Regions from separate parts of the Streptomyces sp. NPDC048383 genome, predicted to be linked through region 1. Evidence: predicted binding sites of a transcription regulator. Region 1 holds the regulator's gene; each other region holds the start of a gene.
The links. The regulator HrcA, encoded in region 1, represses chaperone genes, less so after heat shock. The targets are predictions, from matches to a motif close to TTNGCACTCNGNNNNNCNGAGTGCNAA.
Positions count from the first base shown of each region.

Region 2: the regulator HrcA is predicted to act here: its motif matches at 1,286-1,312, upstream of groES (co-chaperone GroES).
Region 3: the regulator HrcA is predicted to act here: its motif matches at 1,431-1,457, upstream of groL (chaperonin GroEL).

Region 1 is NZ_JBEZKS010000010.1:9,219-11,485, forward strand. Features, by position in the region: gene dnaJ (molecular chaperone DnaJ) at 1-682, opposite strand, end outside; gene hrcA (heat-inducible transcriptional repressor HrcA) at 683-1,699, opposite strand; gene AB0D46_RS09770 (MBL fold metallo-hydrolase) at 1,914-2,267, shown strand, end outside.
Region 2 is NZ_JBEZKS010000052.1:55,044-57,310, forward strand. Features, by position in the region: gene groL (chaperonin GroEL) at 1-701, opposite strand, end outside; gene groES (co-chaperone GroES) at 834-1,142, opposite strand; gene AB0D46_RS29355 (response regulator transcription factor) at 1,743-2,267, shown strand, end outside.
Region 3 is NZ_JBEZKS010000009.1:102,816-105,082, reverse strand. Features, by position in the region: gene groL (chaperonin GroEL) at 1-1,265, opposite strand, end outside; gene AB0D46_RS09410 (cold-shock protein) at 1,620-1,826, opposite strand; gene AB0D46_RS09405 (MoaD/ThiS family protein) at 2,247-2,267, opposite strand, start outside.

The sequences.
Region 1 (2,267 bases):
GGGTGCCGTTCTCGACGCCGGCGGGGATCTTGACCGTCAGGTTGCGGCGGGACCGGACCCGGCCGTCGCCCGCGCACTCGGTGCACGGGGTGGGGACCACGGTGCCGAAGCCCTGGCACTGGGGGCAGGGGCGCGAGGTCATGACCTGGCCCAGGAAGGACCGGGTGACCTGCGAGACCTCGCCGCGACCGCGGCACATGTCGCACGTCTGCGCGGAGGTGCCGGGTGCGGCGCCCTCACCGGAGCAGGTGGTGCAGACGATGGCCGTGTCGACCTGGATGGGCTTGGTGGTCCCGAAGGCCGCCTCGTCCAGTTCCAGCTCCAGGCGGATCATGGCGTCCTGGCCGCGGCGGGTCCGCGAGCGCGGTCCGCGCTGCTGGGACTGGCCGAAGAAGGCGTCCATGATGTCCGAGAAGTTGCCGAAGCCACCGGCTCCGAAGCCGCCCGCGCCGCCACCGCCGCCGGCGGAGAGTGGGTCCCCGCCGAGGTCGTGGACCTGCTTCTTCTGCGGGTCCGAGAGGACCTCGTAGGCGGCGTTGATCTCCTTGAAGCGCTCTTGCGTCTTGGGATCGGGATTGACGTCCGGGTGCAGCTCGCGGGCGAGCCGCCGGAACGCCTTCTTGATCTCGTCCTGCGATGCGTCGCGGCGCACGCCGAGTACGGCGTAGTAGTCCGTGGCCACTTACGACTCCGCCAGGATCTGTCCGACGTAACGTGCCACTGCGCGTACCGCTCCCATCGTTCCGGGGTAGTCCATGCGGGTCGGTCCGACCACGCCGAGTTTGGCGACTGCCTCGCCGCCCGAACCGTAGCCGACGGAGACGACCGACGTGGAGTTGAGCCCCTCGTAGGCGTTCTCGTGACCGATCCGTACCGCCATCCCCGACTCCCCTGCCTCGCCCAGCAGCTTGAGCAGCACGACGTGCTCCTCCAGCGCTTCGAGCACCGGCCTGATCGTCAAGGGAAAATCATGTCCGAAGCGGGTGAGGTTGGCGGTGCCGCCGATCATCAGCCGCTCCTCCGCCTCCTCCTCCAGCGTTTCGAGGAGGGTGTCGAGGACGGCCTTGACCGTCGCCCGGTCCTCGGTCTCGAACGACTCCGGAAGGTCCTGCACGAGCTGCGGCACGTCGGTGAACCGACGGCCGACGACCCGACTGTTGAGCCGCGCCCGCAGGTCGGCCAGGGAGGTCTCCCCGAAGGGCGTCTGGCAGTCCACGAGCCGCTGCTCGACCCGCCCGGTGTCCGTGATCACCACGAGCATCAGCCGGGCCGGGGCCAGGGAGAGCAGCTCGACGTGCCGGACGGTGGAGCGGGTCAGGGACGGGTACTGGACGACGGCGACCTGGCGGGTGAGCTGCGCCAGCAGGCGCACCGTGCGGCCCACCACGTCGTCGAGGTCGACGGCCCCGTCGAGGAAATTCTGGATGGCCCTGCGCTCGGGCGTCGACAGCGGTTTGACCCCCGCCAGTTTGTCGACGAAGAGGCGGTAGCCCTTGTCCGTGGGGATCCGACCGGCGCTGGTGTGGGGTTGGGCGATGTAGCCCTCCTCCTCCAGCACGGCCATGTCGTTGCGCACGGTCGCCGGGGAGACGCCGAGGCGGTGCCGCTCGGTGAGCGCCTTGGAACCGACCGGTTCCTCCGTCCCGACGTAGTCCTGGACGATGGCGCGCAGCACTTCGAGCCTGCGTTCACTGAGCATCGCGCACACCTCCGGAAGCGGTCGTATCGGTCGGTCTCGGTCGGGCTGTGGTCGGGCTGTGGTCCTGCTTCGGTCGATCTTCGGCCCTGCTTCGGTCCGGCTCGATCGACCGCTGTTGGCACTCCGGGCGGGCGAGTGCCAGAGATCCCCCGGTCAGTGTACGGCCGGGTGGTACGAGCGGGGCAAGGGCGGCCCGTCAGGGTAGCGTCGCGCCATGGACGTACGTTGGGAAGAGGCGGGCTGGGAACGACTGACCGGACGGGCCGGTCGGCGCCGCCTTCCGGTGTGGGACTGCACGGTGGGACTGGTGGTGGGGGACGAGTCGGTCCTCCTGATCGACCCGGGTTCCTCGGTCCGGGAGGGCGCCGAGGTGCGCGCCGAGGCGGAGCGGCTGACGGGGCGCCGCGTGACCCATATCGCATTCACACACGGACATTTCGACCACGTCATGGGTGCGCCGGCCTTCCCGGAGGCCGAGGTCTTCGGCGCGGTCGGCCTGGAGCGGCTGCTGGCGTCCGCCAAGGGCCGCGAGGAGCTGCGGGCGAGCGCGGTGCGCAACGGGCTGGCG
Region 2 (2,267 bases), on a different contig from region 1:
AGCGGCAGCAGGTCCTGGATCGAGGAGATCTTGCCCTGGTGGATCAGGATGTACGGGTCATCGAGGATGGCCTCCATGCGCTCCTGGTCGGACACCATGTACGGCGAGAGGTAGCCCTTGTCGAAGGCCATGCCCTCGGTGAACTCGAGCTCCAGGCCGAAGGCGTTGGACTCCTCGACGGTGATGACACCGTCCTTGCCGACCTTGTCCATCGCCTCGGCGATGAGCTCGCCGACCTGCGAGTCCTGCGCGGAGAGCGCGGCCACGGCGGCGATGTCGGACTTGTCCTCGATCGGGCGGGCGGTCGCGAGGAGCTCCTCGGACACGGCCTTGACCGCGGCGTCGATGCCCTTCTTCAGGGCGGCCGGGGAAGCACCCGCGGCGACGTTGCGCAGACCCTCGCGGACCAGTGCCTGGGCCAGCACGGTGGCGGTGGTGGTGCCGTCACCCGCGATGTCGTTGGTCTTGGTCGCCACCTCCTTCACGAGCTGGGCGCCCAGGTTCTCGTACGGGTCGTCCAGCTCGACCTCGCGAGCGATGGTGACACCGTCGTTCGTGATGGTGGGCGCGCCGAACTTCTTGTCGATGACGACGTTGCGGCCCTTGGGGCCGATCGTCACCTTGACCGTGTCGGCAAGCTTGTTGACGCCGCGCTCGAGGGCGCGACGGGCGTCCTCGTCAAACTTCAGAATCTTCGGCATGGGAGCGGTTCCGCCCTCTCGTTGCGATCCTCGGCCGCTCACCGCGACCGCATGGAAACGAACTACGCCCCTCGCCGCCCGGCATCAGCAGGGTGACCAGGGGCGTAGCTCACAGCAAAACTGGAGAAGTGATTACTTCTCGACGATCGCGAGAACGTCGCGAGCCGAGAGGACGAGGTACTCCTCGCCGTTGTACTTCACTTCGGTGCCGCCGTACTTGGAGTACAGGACGACGTCGCCGACGGTGACGTCGAGCGGAAGACGGTTGCCGTCCTCGAAGCGACCGGGACCGACGGCAAGGACGACGCCCTCCTGGGGCTTCTCCTTCGCGGTGTCCGGAATGACCAGGCCAGAGGCCGTGGTCTGCTCGGCGTCGAGCGGCTGGACCACAATGCGGTCCTCGAGCGGCTTGATGGCAACCTTGGAGCTGGTGGTCGTCACGATCCGACCTCCCCCTTCGGGAATCCGGGGTTAACTGTCTGAGGTGGCGACCAGGTCGATCCGTCGTCGCGGGTGCCGGACCTGCCTGTCGCTGTGTTGGCACTCACCAGTGGCGAGTGCCAGGTGTGACACTATTCCGGCGATTAGCACTCGGTCAAGCGGAGTGCCAACACGCGCCGGCCGAGCCGGGCGGATTCGGCCGCCCGGAAGGCGTGTTGAGGCCTGGTCACAGGCCTTCCCCCGGGTCGCACGGCCAGATATTTTTCCGTGTCCCCGCAGGTCCGCGGTGCACCCCGACCGCCGGGGACGGCTCCTCCCCCCTCACCCGGGTCTCCGTGGACACCACCTTCGACGCCCCGCCGACCGCCCCGGCCGCGACCGTCGTCAGCGGGCCCGACGCCACCGATGCGGTCTGTGCCGACCTCGGGGCCCGGGCCCTACCGGGCGCCACGGGGGCTGCTCGGCCTCGCCGTCGCGGTGCGGGACGTCCGCTCCGTCGCCCGCGCCGTCCGGGCCTCCCGGGCGGGGCGGGGACAAGTGTCGCGGCCGGGCCGCCCACCGCCTGACGGGTGTTCCCGTCCGGTATGTGACGCTTGAGCGGTGCGCATCCTGGTCGTCGAAGACGAAGAGAACCTGGCCGAATCCCTACGACAGGGCCTCTCCGCCGACGGCCACCGCGTCGAGGTGGCCCACGACGGGCACCGCGGCCTCGACCTGGCCCGCACCGGCGGACCGTACGACGTCGTGGTCCTGGACCTGATGCTGCCGGGCCTCGACGGCCACGAGATCTGCACCCGGATGCGCGCCCACGGCGACCCGACCCCCGTCCTGATGCTGACGGCCCGCGACGGGGAACGCGACGAGGCCGACGGGCTCGACGCGGGCGCCGACGACTACCTCACCAAACCGTTCTCCTTCGTGGTGCTCGGCGCCCGGCTGCGGGCCCTCACCCGGCGGGCCGCCGCCCCCGAACCCACCGTCCTGCGGGTCGGGGACCTCGTCCTCGACCCGCAGGACCGGCGCTGCCGGCGCGGCACCCGGGACATCGAACTCACCGCCCGCGAACGGGGCGTCCTCGCCTGCCTGATGGAACGGCCCGGCCGGGCCGTCGCCAAGCAGGACATC
Region 3 (2,267 bases), on a different contig from region 1:
GAGGAGGCCTGGAGCAGGGCCACGCCACCGCCGGCGACGATGCCCTCTTCGACGGCCGCCTTCGCGTTGCGAACGGCGTCCTCGATGCGGTGCTTGCGCTCCTTGAGCTCGACCTCGGTCGCGGCACCGGCCTTGATGACGGCCACGCCGCCGGCCAGCTTCGCGAGGCGCTCCTGGAGCTTCTCACGGTCGTAGTCCGAGTCGGAGTTCTCGATCTCGGCGCGGATCTGGTTGACGCGACCCTGAACCTGGTCGCTGTCACCGGCACCGTCGACGATGGTGGTCTCGTCCTTGGTGATGACGACCTTGCGGGCGCGGCCGAGCAGGTCGAGACCGGCGTTCTCCAGCTTGAGGCCGACCTCCTCGGAGATGACCGTGCCGCCCGTGAGGATGGCGATGTCACCGAGCATGGCCTTGCGGCGGTCGCCGAAGCCCGGGGCCTTGACGGCGACGGACTTGAAGGTGCCGCGGATCTTGTTGACGACCAGGGTCGACAGGGCCTCGCCCTCGACGTCCTCGGCGATGATCAGCAGCGGCTTGCCGGACTGCATGACCTTCTCCAGGAGCGGCAGCAGGTCCTTGACCGAGCCGATCTTGGAGTTGACGATCAGGATGTACGGGTCGTCGAGGGACGACTCCATGCGCTCCATGTCGGTGGCGAAGTACGCCGAGATGTAGCCCTTGTCGAAGCGCATGCCCTCGGTGAGCTCAAGCTCCAGGCCGAAGGTCTGCGACTCCTCGACCGTGATGACGCCTTCCTTGCCGACCTTGTCCATCGCCTCGGCGATGAGCTCGCCGATCTGGGTGTCGGCGGCGGAGATGGAGGCCGTCGAAGCGATCTGCTCCTTGGTCTCGACATCCTTGGCCTGCGACAGCAGGGCGGCGGAGACGGCCTCGACGGCCTTCTCGATTCCGCGCTTGAGAGCCATCGGGTTGGCGCCGGCGGCTACGTTGCGCAGACCCTCGCGCACGAGGGCCTGGGCGAGCACGGTGGCGGTGGTCGTACCGTCGCCGGCGACGTCGTCCGTCTTCTTGGCGACTTCCTTGACCAGCTCGGCGCCGATCTTCTCGTACGGGTCCTCGAGCTCGATCTCCTTGGCGATGGAGACACCATCGTTGGTGATCGTGGGGGCGCCCCACTTCTTCTCAAGGACGACGTTGCGACCCTTGGGGCCAAGGGTGACCTTGACGGCGTCGGCGAGCTGGTTCATCCCACGCTCAAGGCCGCGCCGGGCCTCCTCGTTGAACGCAATGATCTTGGCCATCTGAAGTGGTCCTCCCGGACAGGGGTGGATTGCTCCGGACCGCGCCCGCGCCCGCGACGGACGGCCTGCGGATTCGGCGGTTCCTTCCCGCCGGACCCTGCGGGCCTCACCGGCCCGGTCCTCGTCTTAGTAGCACTCTCACCTGGAGAGTGCTAACGCCAATGATTAGCACTCGACCCCCGCGAGTGCAAGCGGCTTCGAGCAATGTCCGCCCCGCGCCGGGGCCGCCGGCGGCTCGGGGGCCGGGCGCCGCAAGGGCCCCGGGGCCGACACGCACGAGGGGCCCGCATCCCCGTGTCCGGGATGTGGGCCCCTCGTGTGTGAGTGCGTCGGTGGTCGATCGCGCTTCGGGACTCAGCCGGCAGCGAGCTTGACCATGTCCGCCTGCGGGCCCTTCTGGCCCTGCGAGATTTCGAACTCGACCCGCTGACCCTCTTCAAGGGTGCGGTACCCGTCCATCTGGATGGCGCTGTAGTGGACGAACACATCCGCGCCACCGTCGACCGCGATGAAGCCGTAGCCCTTCTCCGCGTTGAACCACTTGACGGTGCCCTGAGCCATGCCTAACTCCCCTATTACTGGCCCTTGCGCAGGTCCGCGCTTCGCGAACCCGGGTCAGAACTTGCGCCGGAACGCCTCGACCGGGGCTGAATGTATCCGCACCGCTGCTGTCTGCAACAGGTCAATCCGACGAGAATTCCGGACACGCGAAAACATTGAAATAGAGTGAAAATTTGGCATACTCTCGGGCAACTCGGGCCTGACAATCCACGCCAAAGCCCCATAGCGCGCACTCATGTTGACTCAATGTCAACCCTCCCCGGCCCCGCTCATATGCGGCGGGCAAGAACAGCGGAGGGGACTTCCCCAACTCTACCGCTATCAATCAAGCAGAATTGCCCCCTCCACTTATTGACGGAGAGGGCAATTCGGAAATCGACGGCGGCGCCGGCCGCCCGGGGAGGGCGAGCGGGCGAACGATCAGCCGCCGGCGACGGCCGG